Regions from separate parts of the Bradyrhizobium sp. USDA3516 genome, predicted to be linked through region 3. Evidence: riboswitches for the same ligand, from Rfam matches in the RefSeq annotation. Region 3 holds a riboswitch; each other region holds the start of a gene.
The links. A riboswitch is a leader RNA that binds a small molecule or an ion and turns the genes downstream of it on or off. The one in region 3 is predicted to bind cobalamin.
Positions count from the first base shown of each region.

Region 1: linked by a shared signal. The riboswitch ahead of AC24YW_RS04200 (DUF1636 family protein) and the one ahead of metE (5-methyltetrahydropteroyltriglutamate--homocysteine S-methyltransferase) in region 3 are both predicted to bind cobalamin.
Region 2: linked by a shared signal. The riboswitch ahead of AC24YW_RS04115 (hydantoinase/oxoprolinase family protein) and the one ahead of metE (5-methyltetrahydropteroyltriglutamate--homocysteine S-methyltransferase) in region 3 are both predicted to bind cobalamin.

Region 1 is NZ_JBYGYN010000001.1:858,951-868,961, reverse strand. It holds gene bluB (5,6-dimethylbenzimidazole synthase) at 1-624, opposite strand, end outside; gene cobS (adenosylcobinamide-GDP ribazoletransferase) at 629-1,411, opposite strand; gene cobU (bifunctional adenosylcobinamide kinase/adenosylcobinamide-phosphate guanylyltransferase) at 1,408-1,911, opposite strand; gene cbiB (adenosylcobinamide-phosphate synthase CbiB) at 2,032-2,973, shown strand; gene cobD (threonine-phosphate decarboxylase CobD) at 2,985-3,950, shown strand; gene AC24YW_RS04210 (cobyric acid synthase) at 3,939-5,387, opposite strand; gene cobO (cob(I)yrinic acid a,c-diamide adenosyltransferase) at 5,616-6,251, opposite strand; cobalamin riboswitch at 6,292-6,512, shown strand; gene AC24YW_RS04200 (DUF1636 family protein) at 6,608-6,982, shown strand; gene cobW (cobalamin biosynthesis protein CobW) at 6,979-8,013, shown strand; gene cobN (cobaltochelatase subunit CobN) at 8,013-10,011, shown strand, end outside.
Region 2 is NZ_JBYGYN010000001.1:837,928-847,938, reverse strand. It holds gene cobF (precorrin-6A synthase (deacetylating)) at 1-351, shown strand, start outside; gene cobT (nicotinate-nucleotide--dimethylbenzimidazole phosphoribosyltransferase) at 357-1,409, shown strand; gene AC24YW_RS04120 (histidine phosphatase family protein) at 1,402-1,974, opposite strand; cobalamin riboswitch at 2,049-2,252, shown strand; gene AC24YW_RS04115 (hydantoinase/oxoprolinase family protein) at 2,650-4,659, shown strand; gene AC24YW_RS04110 (hydantoinase B/oxoprolinase family protein) at 4,656-6,236, shown strand; gene AC24YW_RS04105 (class-III pyridoxal-phosphate-dependent aminotransferase) at 6,247-7,542, shown strand; gene AC24YW_RS04100 (long-chain-fatty-acid--CoA ligase) at 7,539-9,221, shown strand; gene AC24YW_RS04095 (N-carbamoyl-D-amino-acid hydrolase) at 9,325-10,011, shown strand, end outside.
Region 3 is NZ_JBYGYN010000010.1:88,466-98,476, reverse strand. It holds gene AC24YW_RS28010 (nodulate formation efficiency C protein) at 914-1,636, opposite strand; cobalamin riboswitch at 2,630-2,832, shown strand; gene metE (5-methyltetrahydropteroyltriglutamate--homocysteine S-methyltransferase) at 2,936-5,281, shown strand; gene AC24YW_RS28000 (hypothetical protein) at 5,791-5,952, opposite strand; gene AC24YW_RS27995 (LYR motif-containing protein) at 7,333-7,587, shown strand; partial or broken gene AC24YW_RS27990 (IS3 family transposase) at 7,625-7,788, shown strand.

The DNA.
Region 1 (10,011 bases), on a different contig from region 3:
CAGCGTAAACGCGTCCGCGCCGCGTCGGTGCTCCCATTTCGCCTGCTCGAGCTCGGGCTGATCGCACTCGGTTTCCGGATAGCCGATGCAGAGATAGGCGATGAACTTCCAGCTGTCAGGCACGTCGAGAACAGCGTGCATGCGCGCAGGATTCAGTATCGACACCCAGCCGAGGCCGATGTTCTCGGCGCGGGCGGCGAGCCACATCGCGGTGATGGCGGCGACCACGGAATATTCCGTCGTCTCCGGCATCGTCGCGCGGCCGAGGCCGTGGCCGATGTCGCTGGCCTTGTCGGCGAACACCGCGAGGTGGGCGGGCGCCTGCTCGAGGCCGGACAGTTTCAAGGTGGCATAGCGTGCGGCGCGGTCGCCGGAATAGCAGCTCAGCGCGTCGGCATTGCACGTTCTGAAATCCTCGACCACCGCGCGGCGCGTTGCGGCATCATCAACGATGACGAAGCGCCAGGGCTGGCTGAGGCCAACCGACGGCGAGAGGCAGGCGGTCTCGATCAGGCGCTCAATCGCACCCTCCGGCAAGGGATCGCTGCGGAAGCGGCGCACGTCGCGGCGCCACACGAGCAGCTCGCGCAGATGCTGACGGAAGTTGTCGTCGAACTCGACCATGAGGTCAGCATCCCATCTGGAAGGAGGCGGCCACCAGCAGGATCAGGATCTCGCCCGTCTGCTCGAACGCGCCCAGAATGTCGCCGGTCTGCCCGCCGATCTGGCGGATGGAAAGCCGGGCCAGCATCAGGCCGGCAAGCGACAGCAAGACCATGCCGGCCAGCGCCTTGCCCGGCCCGAGCGCGAGGACGAGCGCGAGCGTCCCAAGCGTGAAGGCGATGGCGACGCTGCGGCCCGGCGGCGCACCGGCGCCGGCCGATAGACCGTCGGGCCGTGCCGGCGGGACCAGCGACATGAAGGCCGGCAGGCCGGCGCGGGCAGCAACGTGCGCCGAGCACAGCGCGAGCATGACGGCCCATGGATTTGCGATCGCTGCGAGCGCGCTCCAGCGCAGGCCGAACGACAGGATGAGGGCGCAGACGCCATAAGTCCCGATCCGGCTGTCGCGCATGATCTCGAGCTTGCGTTCGCGGGTGCGGCCGCCGCCGAGCCCGTCGGCAGTATCGGCCAGTCCGTCCTCGTGCAGCGCGCCGGTGATGAGGGCGGTCGTCGCCAGCGCGAGTAGGGCGGCCAAGCTCGGCGTCAGTCCGAAGCGAATGGCGATCTTGTAGACGAGCGCTCCGGCGAGGCCGACCAGCAGTCCCGCGACCGGCAGCGCCCAGGTCGCCCGCGCGATCGCACCGTCATCGGCGGGCTTCGAGGATGCCACCGGGAGGATCGTCACGAACGATGTCGCCATGCGGAGATCGGCGAAGATGTCTTTGAGCAAGTCGGCGCGCGTGATCATTTCAGTTTCATCGGCAGGCCGGCGACGACGAACTCGACCTCGTCAGCGACGCCGGCAATGATCTGGTTCATGATCCCGGCAGCATCGCGGAAGCTACGCGCCAGCGCGTTGTCGGGCACGATGCCGAGACCGACCTCGTTGGTGACGAGGACGACGGGGCTGTTGAGGCGGGGCAGCGTGTCGGCGAGCTCTCTCACCTCTCGCTCCCAATCGCGCGCCGCATGCATCAGGTTGGAGAGCCACAGCGTCAGGCAGTCGACGAGCCTTGCGCCGCTGCCATCGGTTGCGCGCAGCGCAGGCACGAGATCGAGCGGCACCTCGCGCTCGATCCAATCGATTCCGCGCCGCGCGCGATGTCTTGCGATGCGTTCCTGCATTTCGCCATCGAGCGCCTCGGCGGTCGCGATGTAGACGGGCTGGCCGGCAAAGCTGCGCGCGCGCGCTTCCGCCCGGGTGCTCTTGCCCGATCGCGCCCCACCGGTGATCAAGATGACGGCCATGAAGGTCTCCTGCCGCAGCACTAATCATCAAACGCGGCCAAAGACAAAGCCGAAATCAGGCGGCGAGGGGCTTGCACTCGGCCGCCGTCTTGCGCAACAGGGGCGGGACAGGAGCTAGATGTGGACTTTGCGGGCGCGATGGTGGTGGCGATGGCGGTGGATGCCCTTCTGGGCTGGCCGGCGTGGCTGTTCGCGCGGATCGGGCATCCCGTCACCTGGCTGGGCGGGCTCATTGCGGCCATCGACACCGCCTGGAATCGCGCGTCCGATCCGCCGGCATTGCGTCGAGCGGCCGGCGTCGCCGGCGCGCTTGCGGTGATCGCGCTCTCCGCGGCGCTCGGCTGGGCGCTGCAATCACTGCTTCCTTCGGGCTGGATCCAGATCGTGCTGATTGGCATGCTGGCGTGGCCGCTGGTCGCGCTGCGCTCGCTGCATGATCATGTGGTTGCCGTGGCGACGCCCTTGCTGGCCGGCGATATCGCCGCCGCGCGCGAAGCGGTCTCGCGCATCGTCGGCCGCGATCCCGCAAGCCTCGATGAAGCCGGCATCGCACGCGCGGCGATCGAGAGCCTTGCCGAAAACACCTCCGACGGCATCGTCGCGCCCGTGTTCTGGGGCGCGCTGTTGGGCTTGCCCGGTATCCTGGGCTACAAGGCGATCAACACGCTGGACTCCATGATCGGCCATCGCAGCGAACGGCACGAAGCCTTTGGATGGGCGGCAGCGCGCATCGACGATGTCGCCAATTTCATCCCGGCGCGGCTGACCGGATTTCTGTTCGTGGTGCTGGCGCCGCGAAGATCGGATGCGCTGGCGTGCATGACGCGCGATGCGCGACGGCATCGCTCGCCGAATGCCGGCTGGCCGGAAGCTGCGATGGCGGGCGGGCTGGGCGTGCGGCTCAGCGGCCCCCGCATCTATCATGGCAGCGTCACGAACGAGCCCTGGCTGAACGAGGGCGCGCGCGATCCGCGCGCCGCCGACATCGCGGAGGCGCTGACCGTCTACCGCCGCGCCATGCTGCTGGTCGCAGGCCTGCTTGCGATCCTGGCTTTTGCGTGAAAGAACGGAGCATGCGTGAGCACGGTGGAAATCTCGATCTGGCCCAGCAGCGGTTTGGCGGCCGCGCGGAGGATTGGATCGATCTGTCGACGGGGATCAACCGGCTACCGTATCCCGTAGGCGAGGTGAGCGCGGGCGCGTGGAGCGCGCTGCCGTCGCGTGCCGAGATCGAGGCCCTGCATCGGGCCGCGCAGCAGGCCTATCGCACGAACGCACGGGTTGTTGCGGTCAGCGGTGCACAGGCCGCCATCCAATTGCTGCCGCAACTCGCGGCGGCGGGGCGCGCGCGCATCCTCGCGCCGACCTACAATGAATATGCCGGCGTCCTGTCGGCCGCGGGCTGGGACGTCCAGGAGGTTGCTAAGTTCGATGCGCTAGCGGGTACGGACCTCGCCGTCGCGGTCAATCCGAACAATCCCGACGGGCGGTGCCATTCGCGCAAGGACCTGATCACGCTGCTGCCACGCGTCGGCCGCCTCGTCATCGACGAGAGCTTTGCCGATGCCGATCCGCAGCTGTCGCTTGCACCCGACGCGGATCGACCGGGACTGCTAATCCTGCGGTCGTTCGGAAAGTTTTATGGCCTGGCCGGCCTGCGGCTCGGCTTCGCCATCGGTCATGCCGCCGATATCGACAGGCTTGCCGCGATGTCGGGTCCATGGCCCGTTTCGGGCGCGGCGATCGAAATCGGCTGCCGAGCCTTGCGCGATGAGGCCTGGGCCGAGGCGACGTCGGCGCGGCTCGCGCGCGATTGTGCTCGCCTCGACGCGATGGCGCAGTCACAAGGCTGGCGGTTCATCGGCGGCACACCGCTGTTTCGTCTTTACGAAACCCCTGACGCGCGAGCCTCTCAAGACAAGCTCGCGCGCGACCACATCTGGTCCCGCGTCTTCGCGCAACAGCCGACATGGCTCCGCCTCGGGCTCCCCGGCAGCGAAGCCGAATGGACGCGCCTTGCCGAGGCCCTAGCGCGCTAGCGCGCGCAGGCCTTCGACGTCGAGATGCTTTTCAATGTGATCGGCCAGTGCCTCGAGCGCGCTCTCGACCCTGGCGTGATAGGGCTCGTCGCCCGCGGGAATATCCAGCCTGGCGAGGTATGCCTTGCGGAAATTATCCGACGTGAACAGGCCGTGCAGATAGCTGCCTTCCACACGGCCGTCCCTGGAGATTGCGCCTTCTGCCTCGCCGTCCAGCTTCGCGAAGGGGCGGGCGCGATCGGGGCCTTCGGTGCGGCCGATATGGATCTCGTAGGCCTGGATCGGCTGATCCGTTGCGGCATGCACGGCCGCGACGCGCGTGAGGGTTTTTTGCGGGCTCATCACGGTCTCGACGTCGAGAAGCCCGAGGCCCGGCGTTTCGCCCGCAGGTCCCTCGATGCCTTCGGGGTCGGCGACGCTGCGTCCCAGCATCTGATAGCCGCCGCAGAGGCCGAGCACATGGCCGCCCCGGCGGTGGTGCGCGAGAAGATCGATGTCCCACCCCTGCGCGCGCAGGAAGGCGAGGTCGCCGCGGGTGGATTTGGAGCCGGGGATGATGACGAGGCGGACATCGCCCGGGATCGCTTCGCCCGGCCGCACCATCACGAGATCGACGCCCGGCTCGAGCTTGAGCGGATCGAGATCATCGAAATTGGCGATGCGCGATAGCGCGAGGCAGGCGATCTTGCATTGGCCCGGCTTGCGCGCATCGCGCAGGCCGAGCGCGTCCTCGGCCGGCAGCTCGCCGGCGCGCGGAAACCAGGGCAGCACGCCAAGGCCGCGCCATGCGGTCTTTTGCTCGATCAGCTTGTAGCCGTCGTCGAACAGGGTGGGGTCGCCGCGGAACTTGTTGATGACGAAGCCGGAGATCATGGCGGCATCGTCGGGGTCGATCACCGTCTTGATGCCGACCAGTTGGGCGATGACGCCGCCGCGGTCGATGTCGCCGACCAGCACGACCGGCACATTCGCCTTGCGGGCAAAGCCCATATTGGCGATGTCGGACTTGCGCAAATTCACCTCGGCCGGGCTGCCGGCGCCTTCGACCAGCACCAGATCGGCCCGCGCCTTCAGCCGTTCGAAACTCTCCAGCACCGCGCCCATCAGCGACGGCTTCATTGCCGCATAGTCGCGCGCGCGCGCGGTTGCGATGCGCTTGCCATGGACCACGACCTGCGCGCCGACATCGGTCTCGGGCTTGAGCAGAACCGGGTTCATGTCGGTGTGCGGCTCGACTCCGGCGGCGAGCGCCTGCAGCGCCTGGGCACGGCCGATCTCGCCACCGTCGACGGTGACCGCGGCGTTGTTCGACATGTTCTGCGGCTTGAACGGCAGCACCCGCAGACCACGCCGCGTGAAGGCGCGCGCGAGGCCGGCGACGATGAGCGACTTGCCCACGTCCGAGCCGGCCCCTTGAATCATCAATGCGCGTGCCATCGTGCCTTCAAGAGCGGAATGGGATTGAGTTGAATCAGGCGGCTGCGCGCGCGGTGCACCTCTCCCGCTTGCGGGAGAGGTCGGTGCGACGCGCCGGGTGAGGATTCTCTCCTCTTGGGGGCACTCGATTGCCGAGAGACCCTCTCCCCAGCCCTCCCCCGCAAGCGGGGGAGGGAGCGCACCTTCGTCGGCGCAGCGTTTGGACCTAATCTCATCATCTCATCAGCTTCAGAACTCGACGCCGGCCTGCGCCTTGATGCCGGAGCGGAACGGATGCTTGACCAGCGTCATCTCGGTGACGAGGTCGGCGATCTCGATCAGCTCGTCCTTGGCGTTGCGGCCGGTGAGCACGACATGCGTCATCGCAGGCCTTTGCGTCGTCAGGAACTCGACGACTTCGGCGATGTCGAGATAGTCGTAGCGCAGCGCGATGTTGATCTCGTCGAGCACGACCATGCGCAAGCTCGCGTCGAGGATCAGCTCCTTGGCCTTCTCCCAGCCGGCGCGTGCGGCGGCGATGTCGCGGGCGCGGTCCTGCGTCTCCCAGGTGAAGCCTTCGCCCATCGCGTGGAACTGGCAGAGATCGCCGAAATGGCCGGTGAGCAGGCGTCGTTCGCCGGTATCCCAGGCGCCCTTGATGAATTGCACCACCGCGCAGGGGAAGCCATGGGCGACGCAGCGGACGATCATGCCGAAAGCCGAGGAGGATTTTCCCTTGCCCGCGCCGGTATGGACGATGATCAGGCCCTTTTCGCCGCTCTTGGTCGCCATGATCTTGTCGCGGGCGGCCTTCTTCTTCGCCATCTTGTGGGCGTGCCTGATGTCGGTGTCCTCGGCAGTTTGGGTATCCGGTTCAGACGTCATGGGATCCGGTCCTTCGGCTTGACAAGTGGCGGCCACCGGCAAATGGTGGCCCAGCGTTGGTTCCTGTCCTATGACAGGCGAAGAGGGAATGCGATAGGGTCCGAATCGGCAAGATCCGGATCCAAACTGCAGCCGCCCCCGCGACCGTGACCGGAGAGATGCCCGAAGCCACTGATTCCCATTGGAATCGGGAAGGCGGGGATCGAAGGGCGAAAACCCTGCTCCGCAAGCCGGGAGACCTGCCAGCGCGGACGATTTTTGGACCGGCGGACGGGGTGTTCCGCGACGGGGAAGCGGGCCTTTCCGAAGAATGGTCCGTGCGCCTCATCGCCTCCCGCTGTTATCTGGAAGAGGCGATGACCGTCACACTTCATGTCTGCATCACCTGCCGCGCCGGCCAGACGCTTGGCGAGGGCGAAACGACGCCCGGCAAGCGCCTGCATGGCGCAATCCTCGAGGCCGGCGTGCCCGAGGGCGTCAGCGTGGTTCCCGTCGAATGCCTGTCGGCCTGCAGCCAGGGCTGCTCGGTCGCGCTCAGCGCGCCCGGCCGCTGGTCCTATGTCTATGGCCGCCTGTCCGATGCGAATGCGCAGGACGTGGTCGCGGGCGCTGCGGCCTACGCGGCCGCGCCGGACGGAATCGTGCCGTGGCGCAGCCGGCCCGAAATCTTCCGCAAGCAGTCGCTTGCCCGCATTCCCCCCATTGCCGTCGTGCCGGAGGCCGCCGAATGAACTCGCTCGCAAAAGTCCCGGTCACGGTGGTCACCGGTTTCCTCGGTTCCGGCAAGACGACGCTGATCCAGCATCTGCTCGCCAATGCCGGCGGCAAGAAGCTCGCCGTGCTCGTCAACGAGTTCGGCAGCGAGGGCGTCGACGGCGAGATCCTGAAATCCTGCGCCGATGCGAACTGCCCGGAGGAGAACATCGTCGAGCTCGCCAATGGCTGCATCTGCTGCACGGTGGCTGACGACTTCATTCCGACCATGGAGCAATTGCTGGCGCGGCCGGTGCGGCCGGATCACATCCTGATCGAGACCTCGGGACTGGCATTGCCGAAGCCGCTGCTCAAGGCGTTCGACTGGCCGGAGATCCGCTCGCGCATCACGGTCGACGGCGTGATCGCGCTGGCCGACGCCGAAGCTGTCGCCGCCGGCCGCTTCGCGCCGGACCCGGCTGCGGTCGACGCGCAGCGCGCGGCGGACGACAATCTCGACCACGAGACGCCGCTGTCGGAGGTGTTCGAGGACCAGATCGCCTGTGCCGATATCGTGCTGCTGACCAAGGCCGACCTTGCGGGCGCGGCCGGAATCGAAGCCGCAAAGGCGGCGATCACAGCCGAGATGCCGCGCCGTGTGCCGATGCTGCCGGTCACCGATGGCGCGATCGACGCGCGCGTCATCCTCGGCCTCGGTGCGGCGGCCGAGAACGATCTTGCCGCGCGGCCGTCGCATCATGACGGCGAGGAAGAGCACGAGCACGATGATTTCGCCTCCGTCGTGATCGATCTGCCCGAAGTTGCGGATATCGATGCGCTGGTCGCCTCGGTCCAGAAGCTGGCGCGCGAGCAGAACGTGCTGCGTGCCAAGGGCTATATCGCGGTTGCGGGCAAGCCGATGCGCCTGTTGCTGCAGGCGGTCGGCGAGCGGGTTCGCCATCAGTTCGACAAGCCATGGGGCGCGGGTCCCAGGCAATCCAAGCTCGTCGTGATCGGCGAACATGGCGATATCGACGAGGCCGCCATCAAGGCAGGATTGGGAGTCTGATGCACGTCGTCTTCCGCGAGAGCCGCGGTCTCGAGGAGACTGCGACGCCAAGAGACATCGGCCAGGACCCGGCCGATCTCGTGGTGCTCTCGTATTCGGATTCCGACCTTGCCGCGTTCGCGGCGGGCTGGCGGCGCGGCCGGGGCAGCCTGCCGTCGCTGCGGCTCGCCAATCTCGCCGAGCTGCGTCATCCGCTGTCGGTCGACACCTATATCGAGCGCACGCTGTCGCAGGCGCGCGGCATTCTGGTGCGCCTGATCGGCGGGGAGTCTTATTGGGCCTATGGCCTCGCGGCGCTCCAGCAACTCGCGAAGGAACGCAACATCGTGCTCGCCGTGTTGCCGGCGGACGGCCGTGACGACACGCGACTGGATGCGTACTCGACCCTTCCAGTCTCGACGCTGCGTCGGCTCAAGGTGCTCTGCGACACCGGTGGCCCGGTCGCCGCGCAAGCCGCGATTGCGCAGCTCGCGCTGGCTTCAGGCCTCTATGCCGGCCCGGTCATCGGCGAGATGACTGTCCCCGAGATGGGCTTTTATGATCCTGCGCGTGGTGTCATTGCCGCGCCGGCGGGCGGCGAGGGGAAGCCGCGCGCGCTCGTGACGTTCTATCGCTCCTATCTCACGGCCGCCGATACGGGGCCGGTCGACGCCTTGATCGCCGCGCTGCGCGAGAAGGGATTTGACGCCTACGGCGTGTTCGTCACCTCGCTGAAGACGCCGGGTGTTGCCGACTGGCTGCGCGCGCATCTGGCGCAACATCCTGCGGCGGCGATCGTCAATGCGACGGCGTTCTCGGCCCTTGGCGACGACGGCACGACGCCGTTCGATGTCGCGTCCTGTCCGGTGTTCCAGGTCGCGCTCTCGACGGCGCGGCGCGAGGACTGGGCGGAATCGCTGCGCGGCCTGTCGCCCGGCGACCTCGCGATGCATGTGGTGCTCCCGGAGGTCGACGGTCGCCTGTTCGCCGGCGTGGTGAGCTTCAAATCGGGCGGTCAGCGCGATCCGGATTTGCAGTTTTCACATCTGGCGCATCGGCCGGATGAGGAGCGCGTCGATGCCGTTGCCGCGCGCGTCGCGGCCTGGCGGCGCCTCGCGGAAAAGCCGGCAGGCGAGAAGCGGCTGGCGATCGTGCTCTCGAACTATCCGGGCCGGCCGCACCAGATCGCGCACGCGGTCGGGCTCGATGCACTGGCTTCGGTGGAGGCCTTGGTATCCGATCTGGCGGACGCCGGCTTCGAGGTTGCGCCGGTCCAAGCGTTCGGCGAGACACTGTTGAAGCAGAGTTTGACTTGGGGCGTCGCCGAATATCGCGCGGCGCTCACGCGGCTGCCGCAATCCTTGCAGGACGATCTCGCGCGCGCCTGGGACGCGGTGGAAAACGACCCGAGCTGCCGCGATGGCGCGTTCCACTTCGCTGCGATCCAATGCGGCCGGTCCGTCATCGCAGTCCAGCCCGAGCGCGGCGATGCGGCCTCGCGCGATGCCGACTATCACGATCTCGCCCGCACGCCGCGCCACGCCTATGTCGCGTTTTATCTCTGGCTCCGGCAGCAGGGCTGCGATGCCGTCGTGCATATGGGCGCACATGGCACGCTGGAATGGCTGCCCGGCAAATCCGTGGCGCTGTCGCAAGCGTGCTGGCCGGAAGCGCTGATCGGCGATCTCCCCGTCATCTATCCCTTCATCGTCAACGATCCCGGCGAGGCGGCGCAGGCCAAGCGGCGCATCGGCGCGGTCACGATCGGCCACCTGCCGCCGCCGCTTGAGAGGTCCGCGGTGCCCGAAGGTTTGCGCCGCCTCGAACGGCTGCTTGACGAATATTCGACCGCTGACGGTCTCGATCCCGCCCGTCGCCAACGCCTGATCGCGGCGATCCGCGACGAGGCGCGCGCGGCGGGCCTCGAAGACGATCTCGGCCTCGATGCCTCGGCCGCACCGGCTGAAGCCATCCCGCGGATCGACCGCTTCGTCTGCGATCTCAAGGAAAGCCAGTTCG
Region 2 (10,011 bases), on a different contig from region 3:
GAAGTCGTGCCTGGGATCACCTCGATCCAGGCGCTGTGCGCGGCGCATGCGCTGCCGCTCAACGACATCGGCGAGCCGTTCCTGGTCACGACGGGGCGGCGCTTGCGCGAAGGCGGCTGGCCGCAGGGCGTCGATACCGTCGTCGTGATGCTCGATGGCGGCACGGCGTTCCAGTCGCTCGATCCGGCCGGACTTCACATCTGGTGGGGAGCCTATCTCGGCATGCCCGATCAGATCCTCATGTCCGGCGCGCTGGCTGAACTGGGCGCGCGCATTGCCGCCGTGCGGCAGGACGCACGCGAGCGGCACGGCTGGATCATGGACAGCTACATCATCAAACGCAGGCGTTGAGCAGCATGCTTCCCGAATGGGTGACCCAGAACTGCCCCGAACTCTCCGCGATCCATCGCGAGGCGGCCATTGCGCGGCAAGCGCAGCTGACGAAGCCGACCGGCGCGCTCGGCCGGCTCGAGCAGCTCGCGATCGAGCTTGCGGGCTTGCAGGCCACCGACGAGCCGCGCGCCGCGCGGGTCCCGATCGTCGTCTTTGCCGGCGACCACGGCATCGTCGCGCAGGGCGTGTCGGCCTATCCGCAAGCCGTCACCATCGCGATGATGGCGAATTTTGCCTCCGGCGGCGCCGCGATCTCGGTGCTGGCGCGCGAGCTGGGCTCAAACCTCGAGGTGGTCGACGCCGGCACGCTGGCCGAGGCACAGATGGCGGGAATCGTCACCGACAAGCCGCGCAGCGGCACGCGCGATTTCAGCGTCGAGGCCGCGCTCACGCCCACGGAATTGGCCTTCGCCTTCGAGGCCGGCCAGCGCGCGGTGGTGCGCGCCATGGCCGCCCGGCCTGATCTTTTGATCTTCGGTGAGATGGGGATTGGCAACACCGCGACGTCAGCGGCGATTGCTGCGAGCCTGCTCGGTGTGAGCGCCGGGGAGATCGCGGGCAGTGGCACCGGCGTCGATGCGGCCGGCCGCGCGCACAAGGCGCGGGTGATCGATGCAGCGATCGCGCGCCACGGCGTCACTGGGGCCTCGGTCGAGAAGATCCTGTGCGCGGTCGGCGGCCTCGAGATCGCTGCCATCTCGGGCGCGATCATCGCGGCCGCGCAGCGCCGCATCCCCGTGTTGATCGATGGCTTCATCGTCTCGGTGGCGGCGCTGGCAGCAGTGCGCCTCAACCCGTCCTGCCAGCCGTTCCTGCTGCCCTCGCATCAATCGGCGGAGCAGGGGCATCGGCTGGTGTTGCGCGCGCTGAACGTGCAGCCGCTGATCAGCCTCGATCTGAGGCTCGGCGAAGGATCGGGCGCCGCGATTGCGCTGCCGCTGGTCCGCTCGGCTTGCGCACTTCACAATGGCATGGCGACGTTCGCGCAGGCCAACGTACCGGATCGGCCTAGCTGACTCGCTGATTCACGCAGACGACGCGCCAGCCGCCACCCAGTCGGTCGATCCGCGTCAGCGAAAGCGGATCGATCACGAAGCGCAGCGCCGTTTCCGGCGTGAGATCGAGCGCGATGCAGAGCGCGGCCCGAACGGTGCCGGAATGGACGACCAGTGCCGCGGAGGCTGCGCCAATCTGCGCCAGGCCCAGCCGGACGCGGGCGACCTGATCCACAAAGCTTTCGCCGTTCGGCGGCCGTCCGTGCGCGGGATCGCGCCAGACCTGCGCGTAGGCCTCGCCGCCGGTCGCGGCGAGCTCGTCATGCCGATGGCCGGTCCAATCGCCGAAATCCTGCTCGCGGAATTCGCTGATCAGCTCCGGTTCGAGCCCCAGTGCGCGCGCCGTTTCGACCGTGCGCCGCGACGGGCTGGCATAGCCGGCGACATCCGCGGGCAAGCGCCGCCTGATATCCGCCAATGCCGCGTGATCGCCGAGGTCGGCCGGCGCATCGGCGGCATGGATCGTCCCCGCGATGCCGCGGACGGGCGCATGCCGTATCAGCCAAAGGAAGGTCTCGCCTTCCATGCTAACCTCCAAGGACAGTTGGTTCGCTTTGGCCACCGGGCCGCAACTGGCACATTGCCTCTGTCTTGCCGGCAATCCTAGATGCTCGCGACGGTTTTTCCGGGAGGGGAATGAAAGGGGAATGCGGGGCGGGGAAAATGGTCCCCAATCCGCGGCTTCCCCCCGCAACTGTAAGCGGCGAATCCTTCGTCACGCGCCACTGGGTCCTCGGTCCCGGGAAGGCGACGAAGCGGTCACGGCCCGCGAGCCAGGAGACCTGCCGTCAGCCGTGGTCACACGCGATATCCCTCGCTTACTGGCCGTACAATAAAGAGAGGCTGAGCCGACCTGCGTGCATAGCTCCTGGTCAATGCTCTCGCCCGCACCGCCGTTCGATCGCCTGCAAATTAGACAACGGCCTTGTGCGACCCCATTGCAATGCAACGGGCGTTTCCATTTGCGCCGAAGAATCCAAGGGTGCGCTGCACATTTCTGCCTCGTGGCTTCTGTTCTCTGCGCGAGCAGCGCTGCACCAAAACGTGCAGCCGATGCTGCGCCGCGCAATGCCGGTGGCTTGCTGGCCCGGTGGTTTGCGACAACTCTGGCCCTATACCGCTTCCATCGCTCTGTCGCACGCTCGCACGTGATGGCATGACAGGAAATGATGATGAACGTCACGCGTAACTGACTGTGCAGATGAGCTACTCCGGCAATCACTGGGAGGTCGGCACCGATATCGGTGGCACCTTCACCGACATCATCGCCATCCGGCGCGATTCCGCGGAAGCGCGGATCGCGAAGGTGCCGTCGCGGCCCGACGCACCGGTGCAGGCGATGCTGGAGGCGATCGAGGCGGTGGGCCTGCGCAAGAGCGAGGTCAAGCGCTTCGTCCACGGCACCACGCGCGTGACCAATGCGATCGTCGAGAACCGGCTGCCGAAGGTGGCGCTGGTCGCGACCGAAGGCTTTGCCGACGTGCTGGAGATCGCGCGCTACCGCCGGCGCGATCTCTATCGGCTCGACATTCCGCCGAAATCGCCGCCCTTGGTGCCGCCTGAACGCTGCTTTGGGCTCGCCGAGCGCCTCGATCACGAGGGCCGGGTGCTGAAGGCGCTGGATGAAGCCGAGATCGAACGTCTGGTGACGTGGCTGAAGGGGACGGGCGTTCAGAGCGTCGCAGTCGCGCTCCTCCACGCTTATGCCAATCCGGTGCATGAGAAGATGCTGGGCGCGCGGCTCAAGGATGTGGTCGCTCACGTCTCGCTCTCGCACGAGGTCAATCCCGAGGCGCGCGAATATGAGCGGACCTCGGCAACCGTGTTCAATGCGGCCGCGATGCCGATCGCGGTCGAATATCTCAGCGAGCTGGAGCAGCGGCTGCCGATCGGCGCCGGACTGCAGGTGTTTCACTCCGCCGGCGCCATGGTCCCGATTTCGGCGGTGAAGCGGCGTCCGCTGGTGATGGCGATGTCGGGGCCGGCGGCGGGCGTCTCGGCGTCCGTCAGCATCGCGCGCCAGCTCGGTTGCTCGCGGATGCTGACCTTCGACATGGGCGGCACCACGACGGACGTCTGCCTGATCGTCGACGGCCAGGCCGAAATGACCGACGGCCGCATGCTCGGCGACAAGCCGCTGCGCCAGCCGATGCTCGCGGTGCATTCGATCGGCGCCGGCGGCGGATCGATCGTGCGCAACGGTCCCGGCGGCCTGACGGTTGGGCCGGAAAGCGCCGGCTCCGAGCCGGGCCCGGCCTGCTATGGCCGCGGCGGCACCGAGCCCACCATCACCGATGCCAATGCCGTGCTCGGCTATCTCAATCCCGAGACCAAGCTTGGCGACCGCATCGGCATCGACATCGAGAGCGCCAAGCGCGTCATCGAACCGATCGCCCGCGCGCTCGGGCTGAGCCTGACTGAGACGGCGCTCGGCATCATCAAGGTCGCGAACGCGACCATGGCCCGCGCGCTCCGCCGCGTCACCGTCGAGCGCGGCATCGACGGCCGCGACTGCACGCTGCTGGCCTTCGGCGGCGGCGGCCCGATGCATGCCGCGGGCCTCGCCGATCTCTACGGCATTGCGGAGGTGGTCGTGCCCAGTGCCTCCAGCGCATTCTCGGCGCTGGGCTGCCTCACCGCCGATTTCAGCTTTCTGCAGCAACAAACCTTTCGCGCAGCCCTCGATGGCATCGATCTCGCCCGCGTCTCGGAACGGATCGAGGCCCTGATTGCCGATGCATCCGCGCCGCTTCTCGCAAACGGAGTTGCGAAGGCGGAGATCCAGGTCGAGCTGGTGGCCTTGATGCGCTACGCGGCGCAAAACGACGCCATTCCGGTATCCTTCACAATGCCGCTCGATGTCGCCAGGCTGAAGCAGGATTTCCTGACGCGGCATCACGAATTGTTCGGCTATGCGACCGGCGAGCCCTGCGTCATCGAATCGGTGCGGGTGCAGGCGCGCCGCCCGTCGACGACGGTCGTCAGCCGGCCCGCCACGGCAGTAAGGGCGGTGTCTACGGGCACGCGCAGCTGCTCGTTCGACGGCTGCCATGACATCCCGACCGCAATCATCGACCGCGCCTCGCTCGCCGAGATCATCAATGGTCCCGCCATTATCGAAGACGCCTGGTCGACCGTGGTGGTGCCGCCGGGCTGGCAGGCGAGGTCCGATCCATCAGGCAATCTGTTCCTGACGCGGAGGGCGGCATGAAGCTCGATCCGTTCGTCGTCGAGGTCATCAGGCACGGGCTCTCCGCCGCGGCGGAGGAGATGAGCCTCGTGATGACGCGTTCGGCGCGCTCGCCGCTCTTGCGCGAGGCCGGCGACCTCTCGTCTGCGATCACGGACGGCTACGGCGGCCTGGTCGGGCAGGGCCGCGACATTCCGATCCATCTCGGCGCGATGGCCTACACCATCCCCGAACTGTTGAAGGTGATGCCGCGCGATGGCCTGAACGACGGCGACGTCGTGATCTACAATGTTGGCGCGCTCGGCGGCAATCATCTCAACGACGTCAAGGTCGTGCGCCCCGTCTTCTTCGATGGCGAAATCGTGGCTTTCGCGGTCAGTCTCGCGCATTGGCCCGACATCGGCGGCACCTGGCCCGGCAGCTATTTTGCAAAGGCCGTCGACACCTTCCAGGAGGCGATGCGGATTCCGCCGGTGCTGATCGCGAGCGCTGCCGGCCTCAATACGCCGATCGTGCAGCTGCTCAAGGCCAACGTTCGCGATGCCGAATCCTGCGAGGGTGACCTTCTTGCCCAGATCGCGGCGACCAAGGCCGGCGAGAAGCGCATCGTCGAGCTCTGCCGCGAGCATGGCAAGGCGGTCTTCATGGCGGCGCAGTCGCGCCTGCACGACCTCTCCGAAATCGAGATGCGGGAAGCGCTGCGCGACCTGCCAGATGGCGTCTACGAGGGCGAGGATTATCTCGACGACGGCAGCGCAAACAACGCACCGGCACGGATCCATGTGAAAATCACCATTCGCGGGGATGAAGCGACCTTCGATCTCTCCGGAAGCTGCGACCGCGTCTCCAATTTCTGCAACACGACGCCGTTCATGGCGCGCTCGGGGGTCGCCTATGCCGCGCGCATCATGAGCGGGCGCGACATGCAGCAGAATGCCGGCGCACTGCGGCCGCTGACCATCATCACGCGCCCGGGCTCGATCCTCGAGCCCGGCTGGACCGCCTCTGTTGCCGCCGGCAATCACGAGACCTCCATGCGCATCGTCGATGCGATTTTCCGCGCCATGCAGGACACCATTCCCGAGCGCCTGTCCGCGGGTGGGGCGACTACCGCGGGCGTGCTGTTCTTCGCCGAGCCGCGGCCGAACGGGTCGTGGAAGATGCTCTATGAAGTCCATGGCGGCGGCGAAGGCGCGCGGCACGATCGGGCCGGCACGTCCGCAACCCGCGTGCATCTGTCCAACACCTCGAACACGCCGGTCGAGGTGATCGAGGCGAACTACGCGATTCGGCTCGAGCAGCAGGCCATCCGCCGGAATTCCGGCGGCGCGGGCGCGCAGCGCGGCGGTGACGGCTCGGTCCGCACCTACCGCATTCTCGCGCCCTCGATGCACCTGACCACTTGCGTCGAACGCATGGTGATGGCGCCGTGGGGCATGCAGGGCGGCGAATCGGGCAAGGCCTGCCGCATCTCGCTGGTGCGGCAGGGCGCGAACGTCGCCATCGACGGCAAGTCGAACCTGGTGCTCCAGCAAGGCGATCTCGTCACGATCGAGATGTGCGGTGGCGGCGGCTACGGCGTCGCGGCTGCGCAGTGAGGGATCCACGATGAGCAGATTGTTGCGAACCGGGCTGAATGCGGGCGAGGCTTCGCCGATGGCCGTGGTTGGCGGCGAGGGCGTCTACTTTCACCTTGCGGACGGCCGCAAGCTGATCGATGGCAGCAACACCGGCGGCGGTCTCGGCCATCGCCATCCGGCGATGGTGGAGGCGATCCGCCGCGCGGCCGATACGCCCGTCGTCAACGAAGGCTGGACCTGGATCGGCCGCGAGCAGGCCGCCGACGATCTGATGGCCATCGCCTTCAAGGGCGAAGAGGACTGGGTCGGCGCGGTGCGCTTCTGCATCAGTGGCAGCGAGGCCAACGACATGGCGCTGTCGCTGTGCCAGGCGTTGACGCAGCGTTCGGCATTGGCGACGCGCGAGCGCGCCTATCACGGCATCACTGGCCTGTCGCGCAGCATGACGGTGCAGCCGCAATGGCACGGCGGGCTCGCGGTGCACTCGGGCGGCTCCAAGCTGCCGGCGCCGATGGCGCCGGTGCGGATTCTTCCCGCCCCCGATGGTGCAATCTATGGCGCGCCCGCCAACAACAGCCCGCCCAGCGAATATCTCGCCGATGCCGCGCGCCTGCTCTCGGATACCGCAGCGACGATCATCGACTACACCCAGGGCGGCATCTATTACGACGGTGCCTATCAGGATGAGGTCGCGCGCTGCGCCCGGCAGGCCGGCTCTTACTGGATCGCGGACGAGGTCGTCACCGGCGCAGGCCGCGCGGGCCGTTGGTTCGCGTTCCAGGGCGCGCAGAGCCGGCCCGATATCGTGACGCTCGGAAAGTCGCTCGGCGGCGGCGCGGCGGCCGTTGCTGCTGTGGTGGTGTCCAAGGACATCGTGGAACGACTCAAGGGCACGAGCTGGCAGAACTACGGCACGCTGCGTGGCCATCCGATCAGCATGGCGGCCGTCAGCGCCTATCTGAAGGTCGTCAGCGACGACAAGATTCTGGAGCACGTCGCGAGCCTAGAGAAGCTGTTCGCCCGCCGCCTGCTCGCAATCGCGCAAAAGCATCCAAGCGTGCGGCGCGTCGCGGGGCAGGGGTTGCACTGGACGGTGGAGCTGCACGGTCCGGACTGGCGGACCTGGCACGCCGACACCACCGAGGTTCCGATCGCCTCGCGCGTTGCAGAACGCGCGCTGGAGGCCGGCGCCGTGATCGGCACCAGCGGCGAGCAGACCTCGCTGTTCCTGGCACCGCCGCTGGTGATTTCCGAGCGGGAGGCTGATCAGCTTCTGAACGCGCTCGACCACGGCCTCGATATCGCCGACAAGGAGCACGGGTGAACGCGGACCACGCAGCACCTCGTCGCTCGCCGGCCTGGCCGGCGGACGAGCCCTGGCATCTCGCGATGCCGGAGGGGACGCTCTACGGCGCGCTGGTGCGTGCTGCACGTGAACGTCCCTCGCATCCGGCGACAATGTTCTACGGCGCGAGCCTGGGCTATGCCGAGCTGCGCGACCGGGTCGATGCCATGGCCGGCTTCCTGCAACGTGTTTGCGACGTGAAGCGCGGCGACCGCGTCATGATCGCGCTGCAGAACTCGCCGCAATACGTCATCGCTTACTATGCGACGATGCGGGCGAACGCCGTGATCGTGCCGGTCAATCCCATGAACAAGACCGCCGAAATCGCGTATCTCGCCGCGGACAGCGGCGCCAGGGTTGCAATCATCGGCAGCGAGCTGAGCGATGTGTTTGCGCCGCTGGTCGGCGAGGCCATCACGCATGCAATCGTCGCGCAATATCGCGACGAGGTCCCAGCCAGGACGCCCTACACGCTGCCAGCATGCGTGACCGAAGCGGCGTCGGAGCCGCCGTCGTCGCCGGGCTGGCATTCGTGGTCGCTCGCGATCGCGAAAGGCCTGCAGCCGGGTGCTATGGAGGCGAGGCCGGACGATCTCATGATCCTGCCCTACACGTCCGGCACGACGGGCAAGCCCAAGGCGTGCATGCACACCCATCGCAGCGCGCTGTTCACCGCCGTGTTGCAGGCCCGCTGGTATGGACTCGACGGCAGCGACGTGATGACCGGCTTCATGCCGCTGTTCCATGTCGCGGGCATGCAGGGCTCGATGAATGCCGCCGTCGTCTCCGGCGCAACGCTGCTGCTGATGGCGCGCTGGGACAAGGATCTGCTGCCGGATTTGTTCGAGACCTATGGCGTCACGTTCTGGAACGCCGCGCCGACCATGATCGTGGATGTGCTCGCCAGCGCCAGCTTCCGCGACAAATGCTTTGCGAAGCTCAAGGTTTTGACCGGCGGCGGCGCGGCGATGCCGACCGCGGTCGCTGAACGGCTGAAGGGCAGGTTCGGCCTCGATTTCGTCGAGGGCTACGGCATGACCGAGACGATGTCTCCGACGCACCTCAATCCGATGGCGGCGCCGAAGCGGCAGTGCCTCGGCATCGCCGTGCACGAGACCGACGCCAGGGTGATCGATCCCGACAGCCTGGTCGAGCTCGACGACAACGTGGTCGGCGAGATCATCGTGCACGGGCCGCAGGTGCTGCAGGGTTACTGGAATAGGCCGGAGGCGGATTCCGAAGCCTTCATCGAACGCGACGGCAAGCGGTTCCTGCGCACGGGCGATCTCGGCTATCGCGACGCGGACGGCTATTTCTTCGCGGTCGACCGCCTCAAGCGGATGATCAATGTCAGCGGCTTCAAGGTGTGGCCGGCCGAGGTCGAGGCAGCGATGTACCAAAACCGCGCCATCCGGGAATGCTGCATCATTTCCGCGCCGGACGGCTATCGCGGCGAGACCGTCAAGGCGCTGGTGGTGCTGGATGACGCAGCGCGCGCGACGACGTCGGAGGGCGACATCGTCGGCTGGGCGCGCAGCGCGATGGCGAGCTACAAGGCGCCGCGCGCCGTCGTCTTCGTCGAGTCCCTGCCGCGCACCGCCAGCAACAAGGTCAACTGGCGACTGTTGCAGGATGCCGAATGGGGGCGGACGGCATGAAAGCTGCTTGGCTGGAATATCGGCAACTAGCCGCGTTATGCTCGGCACGGCGGAAGATCCTGCAAGCCGACGCTTCCCCCCAGACATCACCAGGAACTCGCTGATGCGCATCGTCAATGTCGCCGCCGCCCAGATGGGCCCGATCCAGAAAGCCGACAGCCGCGAGGCCGTGGTCAAGCGCATGATCGCGCTGATGGACGAAGCCAAGAGCAAGGGCGCCGACCTGATCGTCTATCCCGAGCTGGCGCTGACGACGTTCTTCCCGCGCTGGTATGTCGAGGACCGCGCCGAGTTCGACGTCTGGTTCGAGCGCGAGATGCCGAACGCGGCGACCAGGCCGCTGTTCGAGCGCGCGGCGCAGCACGGAATGGCGATGAATTTCGGCTACGCCGAGCTGACGCCGGACGGTCATCATTTCAACACCGCGATCCTGACCGACAAGTCCGGCAGGATCGTCGGCAAGTACCGCAAGGTCCACCTGCCGGGCCATGTTGAGTATGACACCAAGCGCTCGCACCAGCACCTGGAGAAGCGCTATTTCGAGCCGGGCGATCTCGGCTTCAAGGTCTGGCGCGAACTCGGCGGCATCATCGGCATGGCGATCTGCAACGATCGCCGCTGGCCGGAGACCTATCGCGTCATGGGCCTGCAGGGCGTCGAGATGGTGCTGATCGGCTACAACACGCCGTCGGTAAATGCCGAGAAGAGCGAGGAGGGCGTCGAGAAGCGCCTGTTCCACAACCGTCTCTCGGTGCAGGCCGGCGCTTATCAGAACGCGACCTGGGTGGTC
Region 3 (10,011 bases):
GCCTGCCTACGTGTTCGGACAGTCGCGAGTGCCTCCTGATGCAATTCAGTGTGAGGTTTCGGTCCACAATACGCGTTTGCCCATCGCGTACTCGGGGCGAATGGCTCTGGTGCGGTTTAGCCGACTCAAGCTACACATCATCCTGAAGCACCTCACTACATAATGGGAATGACATGGTTGCAGTCGTTCGGGAAGTACCGGTCTCATCTTACGCGCTTGAAGTAGATGGCCAACTCAGAGCCGAATTCGCAACCAAAGACGGTGCCACGGCAGGTGGAGCAGAATTAAAGAAGCGGTTTCCCATGCTTAAAATCCGGGTCTATGACGTGCAGACGAATGAGTGCGAGGAAATTTAGGACCGAGTCAATCTGGACGCTCGACGTTGTTTGCGTACAGCTGCGGAGCGTCCTGCCCTGCGCACTCGGAGATGGGCAGGCGCTCAGCGGGTATGCCGGGGGGTGCTACCAGTGTAACTTCCTCGCCCGTTTCGTCTCAGCATCGGTCCCTAGTGCCGGCTCAAAGTCGCTAGGCTCACGCTCCTGCGTGTGCCGCGCAATAACACGATGCGCGGCGCGCACCCGAATCGGCTTGGCCGGAGGCATCTCAAGCGCTCTCGTGAAGAATGCATGAGAGCTGGTTCCCCCGCCGTTGGTGTACTCGAACAGGGTGGAGTGCAGGCGGGCAAACCACATCTCGCAAACTAGTACGCGCCACTGAGCTCGACACCTGGCGGAAAAAAGCAATCGTGCTGCTCGACCTTCCGTACGACGGGCCGAACTGCTGCGAGAAAGGCAGGCGGACTGTTGCGGAGCCGTTAAACAACGCAGCTGCAGAGCGCGTGTCTCTTGCAGTTAGTACGAGGCATTCGACCGTGCGGCAGCTGCGGTGCGGTGTTGCTCTGCGAGACCGTCTGCTAAGGCCTTCGCTCTCCTGAGTCTTCCTCTTCCTTTGGCTCGGTCCGTTGGAACCAGGAGCCCGGAGGAAATTTCGCGATGCGCTTGGCAAAAGAGGATTGTGGCTCCCAATCTTGGCCTTCGCTCTTCTCGAAAGTGATGACCCCGTTGTGTGTAAAATAACGTGGTCCTTGGATATCGCAATTCACCAAGAGCAGAATGCGCCATAGATCGCCTTTCTCGTTCGGCTTGTCATTCTGCTTGGGTAAGTAGTCTACCCCAACAGGTTCAATGATAGTGCATCGGCCTTGCCGCAGAAGGACGCCGAGCGGGCCTTGCGGCGTAGTCACAAAGTTGAAGTTACTTGGATCATGCAGAAAGCTAAGGTTTGCGTCCCTTTCACCATCTGCGACTTCTTTGGCGATCAACGAGAGCGCTAGGGCACGCCAGCCCAATTCCATCGGCTTCGCATAGGTTGACGCAAGCTCAATCGTACCGTCGAGCGCGACTTTCCAGGTGATCGCGTACTGTTCGTCTGATTTGTTGTCTCGGTGCCTGGTCCACGAAACGAAAACATGGTCGCTTTCGCCAAGTTCGACGACCCCCCACATCTGAGGGACGAACTGTGCCACTTTCGAGACATTGGAGATGATTTGTTCTATTGTCTCACCATCTTGCGCTCGCCACGTTGACTTGAGTCTGTCGACAAGTGGGTTGTCGCTGGCGCGAATAGTGTTGCTCATGGCAGCCGGCCAGGCTAGGCAGATTAGAAGTCCGCCCACGGCAAGCCATAGCGCGGGTCTTCCCGACATTCTCTTCATAGCCCTTGGCCTATCGCGTTTCATCCGTACATCTTCCAAAACGGGCAACCTTGAACCTACTATGAGCGAGCGCAAGAAGTTTACGGAGACGCGACGGGGCACCCGCGGCTGTCCCGCGCAGGCAGGCGCTCCCCTCTATGTCACGCGCCGCTAACTTCTCTAGCCAGCGACAGCGTCAATTGGCTGTGCTGGACGTCCCCAGCAGAAAAGACTGGGTATGTCGAGGGGCTTGCATTCTTCGTGCCAGGCAGCAGGCGGAGATTTGCACGGGTTTTATGTCCCTCTTGTCGACTTTCCGACCTGCGCACGTTTCGATGTTTTCATTCAGTGTATCGGCCGTAGTTTGTGCATCCTTGTCCCGCACAGGATAGTGTGCGGAAGAGGTGAACGCCTCTATGCCAGGTGCCTGATGAGAATCGGGAATGGGTTTGCCGTCATTGAACAGTGTGGTTCGCTATAGTTGCCGTCGGCGTTCGGCCTACATGATGACTGGCATACGAAGCCGACTTAATCGACGAACTTTGAAGTCTGGCTGGCACGAAAATTCAACCGTGCTCGCCGCGTATGTTGCTAGATTGCGCCGCCTGCCTTGACGTGTTCAATAGGGATCTTCTAGTCGAGAGAATAGCTGCCAGCGGATGTGCTGGGCGAACCGCTGGAAATCGGAAGCCGCCTCGAATGCATTCTGCTCGACACGGCGGTAATCGCCGCCGCGCGGGCTGCGTTTGTCCCTTTCATTGATGGGGTTGGCGGCTCGCCTCAAGGCAGCTCCGAGTCTCACTCCAACATCAAGGACATCTCTGATTGCGTCAGCTCTGTTTAGAGAATCATAGAGATGCACGGTCATTCGCCTAGTAGATGTCCAAGATTAGCGTGGCACATAATCTGAGAGGTTGACGGAAGAATCCTCCTGCCGATAATTCAAGTCGTCGAGGTTCTCCGAATCCCACTTGATCCGGAGCTAAGAGGGAAGCCGGTCCAAATGCCGGCGCTGCCCCCGCAACTGTGAGCGGCGAGCTACTGTCCAACGATGTCACTGAAGCCGGGAGGGCTTTGGGAAGGCCGGACAGCAGCGATGACCAGCGAGCCAGGAGACCTGCCCCGACGAAAGATTGGTCCACGGGCGGGGTGTCTCGGTGGTGCGCCAAGCAGCCGTCGCGCGCGCGCGACTTCTTCTGCCTGCGTCCGCCATGGCCTCTGTCCCCAACAGGGGTTAACACTATGTCTCTTCTCTCTCTTCCGGTTGCTACGCTCGGTACGCCACGCATCGGTCCAAGGCGTGAGCTCAAATTTGCTCTTGAAAGCTACTGGGCCGGAAAGATCAGCGAACAGCAATTGCTCGAGGACGCATCCGGCCTGCGCGCAGCGAACTGGGCCCGTCAGAAGTCTCTCGGCGTGACGATCATTCCGTCGAATGACTTCTCGCTGTATGATCAGGTGCTCGATACAAGTGTCATGGTTGGTGCTATCCCGGAGATCTACGCCTCGAAACGAGAATACGTTTCCCTCAAGACGTACTTCGCCATGGCTCGCGGATCACAATGCGACGACCAGGATGCGAGTTGCGGTCTGGGGCCGCGGGGGGCTGGCGCACCCGCGCAGGAAATGACTAAGTGGTTTGACACCAACTACCACTACATGGTTCCCGAGTTTTACAAGGGACAGGCGTTCAGACTTTGCTCTCGCAAACCCATTGAAGAGTATGAGGAGGCAAAGGCTCTTGGCTTTCAGACTCGCCCGGTCCTGATCGGGCCGATCACATTCCTAAAGCTCGGCAAGAGTGCCGATGGCGCGTTCCAGCCCCTATCCCTACTAGATGATTTGATACCGATCTATATTGAGGTTCTGCATGAATTGGCCGAACGAGGGGCAAGTTGGGTTCAGTTTGACGAGCCCTGCCTGGCCCTTGATCTGGACGAAGCGGTGCGAAAATCACTGCTACATGCTTATAACCGGTTCGCGAAAGAGGGACCGGCTATCAAGATCATGGTTGCCAGCTATTTCGGCGACCTAGGCGACAATTTGGATACCGCCTTGAGCCTCCCAGTCTCGGGTCTGCACGTTGACCTGGTTCGAGCGCCAGAGTTGTTGGATCAGATCATTGCTGTCGGTCGAAGAGATCTCGTCACGTCGCTCGGTGTCATCGACGGCCGGAATGTGTGGCGATCGAACCTGTCATCGCTCCGTCGGCGGTTGGCGCCCGCGATTGCGAAGCTCGGCAAGCACCGTGTACAGCTCGCTCCATCCTGCTCGCTGCTTCATGTGCCGGTCGATGTTGAACTCGAGACCGGGCTCACGTCCGACGTCAAGAGCTGGCTTGCTTTCTCTGTTCAGAAGATGCGTGAGCTTGCGATCCTGGCGCGAGCACTCGCTGGCGACCAAAATGTCGGGCTCGCTCTTGCCGATTCGGAATGCGCTGCGACTGCCCGCCGGACTTCGCCGAAGATCCATGATGCCAATGTCGCTGCCCGGATGAGCGCAATCGACCAGACGATGCGCCGGCGCGCAAGTCCGTTTGCACGTCGTTCCGAGATCCAAAGGGCACGCTTTGGACTACCAGCTTTTCCCACCACGACGATCGGATCGTTTCCTCAGACCACAGAGGTCAGAAATGCTCGGGCGGCGCATGCGCGAGGCGCGCTGAGCGACGAGCAATACGATAGGTTCATCAAGGAGGAGATAGCCCGCGCCGTACGTTGGCAGGAGGACATCGGTCTTGACGTCCTCGTGCACGGCGAATTTGAGCGCAACGACATGGTGCAGTACTTTGGCGAGCAACTCGCCGGCTTCCTATTTACCAGGAAGGGTTGGGTACAGTCTTATGGTTCGCGCTGCGTCCGGCCCCCGATCCTGTTTGGCGATGTAGTGCGGTCGAAGCCGATCACTGTGGACTGGTGGCGTTACGCGCAATCACTAACTAGCAAGCCAATGAAGGCGATGTTGACCGGACCGGTGACGATCCTGAACTGGTCGTTTGTTCGCGATGATATTCCTAGGAGCGAGGTCTGCCGTCAGCTTGCGCTTGCGATCCGCGACGAAGTGCGCGACCTCGAGAATGCCGGTGCGGGCATGATACAGATCGACGAAGCTGCACTTCGCGAAGGATTGCCCTTGCGCCGATCGGAGTGGAAGGCCTATCTCGATTGGGCCGGAGAGTGCTTCCGCATCTGCTCATCAGGCGTTACCGATCATACGCAAATCCATACACATATGTGCTACTCCGAGTTCAACGACATCATCGGTGCGATCGCTGCAATGGATGCGGATGTCATTTCGATCGAGACGTCGCGATCGAAAATGGAACTACTGGGCGCATTCAGCAAGTACGAATACCCAAATCAAATCGGACCTGGCGTGTACGACATCCACTCTCCACGCGTTCCCGAGGTGAGCGAAATGAAGGAGCTGATGGTGCTGGCTCGGACGCGTTTGCAAGAATCACAGCTCTGGGTCAATCCGGATTGCGGCTTAAAAACGCGCAAATGGGAGGAGGTGCGGCCTGCGATCACCAACATGGTCGCTGCCGCCCGCGAACTGCGCGCTGCATCGTCTCCGCAAAATCATTGATCCGGCGCTCGGTCTGTTCTCGACCAAGCTACTCGCTTGTGGTCAATACCGCGCTCCATAATCTAGCGGCAAGACTTGGGGCCAACAAAAAGTGCTTGGCCCCAGTTGATGGTTGGAACGGATGTGCACCCGGAGAAACGACGCTGACGGCTCGCGTTATTGGCCAAAACAGAATAGCCGACGGTTCACCAAGGCGAGAACATTGGCCGAGAATATGGACTCCTATCGATACGTTTATCGTAGCTCCTTATGCCGTGCTAAGCGATCGTTTGGTCTGACAGACAAAATCTACACCGTGGTGTCGCTCATAAGAAGAGTGGGAACGATTGCGACAACAATGAGAGGGGTGATGCCGGACCTCACCGCAAGGGGCTTCTCATCGGTCCGCTCGGATATGTTTCCCCGTCAGGCGCTCTCATTCGATCAACCCCACATAGTGTCCGACGAGAGGACGCCGAAGCCAGTTCCTGCTTCAACTCACACCAATCTTATGTGCAGGATCGCCGCCGCTATCCGAGCCAGATACGCCAATGCGTCGGCTGCACGGCGACGTGCTCTCCGGTATTCGCGTTGATCCATCCGGCGAACGCCCGGCGGCAGGGAAAGACCACCCGGTGAATTGAATTCCCCTCGATCACGGCAATCTCCAGATCCTGATCGAAGGGCGGCATGATTTCGAGCCGCTCCCAGATCAAATCGCCATTTGATCCTGAACAAGGTTCATCGCTGCGAGCTGACAAATTCAGACAACCTTGTGAACATTACGAACATCGCTTGGCGTCCGCGCGAGCAGGCTCCGCGCAAGGGGCGGCGCGCGGTCTTGATGGCGTGAGCCGCGGCAGAGGGCAGTCGGTGGCATCGTTGGTCCGGAACACTGTCCGCTCGCGAATATTTGGATTTTCCCCGGGAAACAAGGCCTGAGCTTCCGTCGAATGGATCTGGGGCAGCTCAAGGCCTCGGCTGTTGCTATTTGTAACTGTTCTGCACGAACTAAACTGGTCTGCAGCTCCAGCAATCTGGCCTGTGGCGGGGTAAATGGCCCGGTTTTCTGTCATGTCACGTCCCTTGTTGGTGACACAACTCCGTGTTCTGCGGCGTCATCCCGTGGAGTGCGGGCGACTTCAGCCGCGCTCTCGCGCGCGTAGCACGTGCTCCAGCGAGAGCGCGAAGACGCCGGATTCGGTTGACACCAATAGGAGGGACGTAGCGCTGCTCGGAGCCCATAATCGGGCCTGTCCGCAGGTCGATAAAGTAGACGCCATCGCAAGCGGCGCAACTTACCATGTGTAGGTCATCAACCCGGGGCTCGGCTGCGCCCGAAAGGATTCCTAAAAAGTGATGGCTGGTGCTTGGACATGAGAGCATCATGGGCTCAAGTCGTTCTTTCTGCCATGCGTCTGAGCTTACTAGAAGATCACCTCTATCAGGACACAGCCGTCGTAGCATTGATGCGGGTCAAAAGCCTCGTTCGTCCGGGAGTGGTTGAGCTCGAGCGGCCGCCACGTGCCGCAAACCCCGCGCGTGGCAGTGTACATGTCCGAACTCGGGCATGCGCGAATCCATCGCATTCTCTGCAGCACGCCAGCGTGTTGATTTGAGGCGCAACTCACGCTCCATGGGCTACGGCAGCATTGTTCCTCATTGGCTCCGTGCACACGGATGGTCAAATGATTTGTTCGCCTTCATCGTCGGTAGCCTTGTCGGGGCTGATCCCACCTTTAGGTCTCGGCACTGGAGTCCTGGACCTGGGCTCATCGAAACGTGGGCTGCGACTAATCCTTATGATCGGCTTACCGTGGGGGCGGCTGGTGAACCGTCGGATGGAAGACGGGGTTCCTGGCCTGATTGCCGCACGATCGCCTGCGCGCATAGTCCCTCGCCGGCGTATATAAGAAATCTGCGCGCGCAAGCGGCTCGTGCCGCGCCGTTACATCTGATCGATCTTTGGATGGGCGGACAGACCTCTTGGTGGGGGGCTACTTGAGGCAGATCAAATACTCGCGATGCGAATGGCAGAATAGTCGATAAGCGAACCACGGGAAGCGAGGGGCATGCCTTCATTTAATGTTCGGTTTATTAAGACCGTTTGTGACGATACCGGCGGCGAGCATCGTGCGTGCCAGGCAGCATTCAAGGTCGATGCCGTCTCCCTGAGTGCTGCTGCACAGCAGGCGGAGACTGAATTTTGCAAGCAAAAGAGTGTCCGCGATTGGACAATTTTCGCCGATGTATTGGAGCTTCGAACCCCACCTGCCTTAGCTAATCCGTCCACATCAGCCTTTCGAGCATCCCGCAAGGACGCCTGAGTAAGCAAGGGTTTCGCACTTCCTCAGTTTTCCACGGAAGCGCGACATCTTCAGCACCGACCAAGGCTATTCACGGCTGCGACGTTCACCGGCGTGCTCGCCAGTCATGGCATCGCCATTAGCATGGAGGGCTTGCTTGCCCGCGATAACGTATTCGGCGAGCAGGCCTATGAGACTGTGTCCTACGCTCGCGTCTTGATCGGACTCGGCAGTCGGTCTATGAAACCTGAAGGCACGGCCGATACGGGTAAGCGTGCTTTAGATTCGTACGACGAGTGGTCGAGATTGAAGGAGGTTGTGGTGGGTACGGCCGCTAATCATGCGGCTCATGATCGCGAACTCTCTTGCGATTTATTCCTTTATATCAATCTTGAGCTTCGCTCGGACTGGTATTACCCGCGTTCTCTCGTCGGCGGCAGCAGGTGCTTAAGCTCGCGCATCGGCCCGCCACTGGATTGAGGACCGCTATGCCGACGAACTGAATGAGCATGTCGAAGCAATTGTGGACACGTTGCGGGAGCTTAACGTGATCGTGCATCGACCGATGAGCCTTCTGTTGGTGCGGTCTCGAGCGATGACCGACTATTTGCCAGAAGCAATGCGCAAGTGATAGTCGCGCCCGAACCATTCAAAACTAATTCCCCAGCTTACGACGATGACGACCTGCTGTTGTCCGGCCTCTACATAGATATCAATGTCCTTTCGGTCCCTCCTGACGTTCGTTTGTCAAAGACGCCGGCCCCGAACTGGCCAGGATCCTTGAACACAATCGCTTTCCGGTCATCCCGGCTCGGCAGCGCCATGGGTGGATCTTTGCCGGGGGGATTGCTTTACTGTCGATGCGGTCCGCTAAGACGGCTCGGAGGATTACTTCGACTAGTACCGGAGGCGGCCGCTCGTAAAGCCATTGCTTTGGGAGCCTGATAGCTGGCGAAGGTGTGCTCGTTAGAACTTGTCAAAGTTATGCTGCATCAACTAGTTGCCAGAACCAAAAACTGTAGCGTAAGCTCCGCAGAGCCGCAAAGTAGCTGAGTAAGATTAGATGTACTCTCGCCACGTTTCAGGTCGACGCTCGTCGAGCGCGCCTCGCAGCGGACGTAAGTTGGGACGTGAACACGCTCAGATCTTGGCACCATCGTGCCCGTGACGGTCTTGACGTATCAGGATGGAGCTTTCGAATGTCATTTGATCGTCCAGTGACTTTAAGGGAGACTGTTGCTTCAATGTCACCAGACCGATGAACGGCCGATCTACGCTCGCGCGACAAGAGATACACATGTTCGATATCTATTTGAACCGAAGACACGATCTTTTGGTCGTCCCGACAGGCTTTGGGATCCCGCCGGGATTGGACGGCAAGTGGAAGAGAAAGAAGCGAGCGGTTCGTTCCGTGAGCGACGTCATTCGTCAAGATGTACAACAGCGTGGTTACCACCGACGTCGTTTGATCTCGTACTGGTCAAAGGCGGTTGAGATCTCGTCACACTCCTAGTCGACGCCGCTATCTTATGCTGAACCGTTCTTCGGAAGCTTCGGGCAGGATGTGGCCGATGCGTCGAAAAAGTTGCTTAAAGCGACCAGACCAGGCGGGCATCGCGTATTGTGCTTAGCGAGCAAGCTTTTCTTTTGAAAGCGGGGCGCGCCTCTGGAGCTTACCTCAAAATAGGCGTTATGAGGCTTTTTCTTGGGTCAATGGCGTGCGCGTGAGTTTTCACGTCTATACTGAAGATACCTACCCGCTAGCCGCACGGGTCGGTCGAGCATCGAAGGCGTTAAGCAGCATTGGCTACTTGTATAGCAGCGGCCCGGAGTGGCCGGCTCATATGAAGCGCATCGCAGGCCGCGCGCCCCAACTGTGCATTTTCGACCAAAGCTGATGCGGGAGGCCGGGTGCGGGATCCTCGCCGAGGAGGGAAGGGAATATCTCGAGAGGCTCGAACACTTAGATCAGTGAACTATGCAGATCGCGCAACAGCCGAAAGCTGAGCAACTGCGCCTTTGACTTCGCAGCTGGGAAGGAACGCGGGCAGAAAGCGCCCCACGGCAAGCGATTGAGCCCACGTAAACCGCTACCGGGGTGACCGCCAGCCGCGCAACCCCTTGCTGATCGTGATGTACTCAACTAGATCTCGAAGTCACATCTTGAAGCAGTGGCGTTGTAATTGATATTAGGAAGTTGTTCAGCGCGGCTAGGGATATTGTGATTTAAACCTGAGGGGATGAGGCTTCTGGCCTCTTCATGCACATCAGCGTGGTCGAGACGGTCGGCTAAACTGATCTCGCGTTGGCTTACTCATTCTAGCGCGTGTCGGTTGCTTCGCTGCAAATAGAAGGGCGTCGATGGGGAACGTTCTCAGAGGGCGAGGTGTATATGAGGTTTGCAGTTCCACAGCTGTACTAGCCCAGACGTCTCGCGTTTGGAAC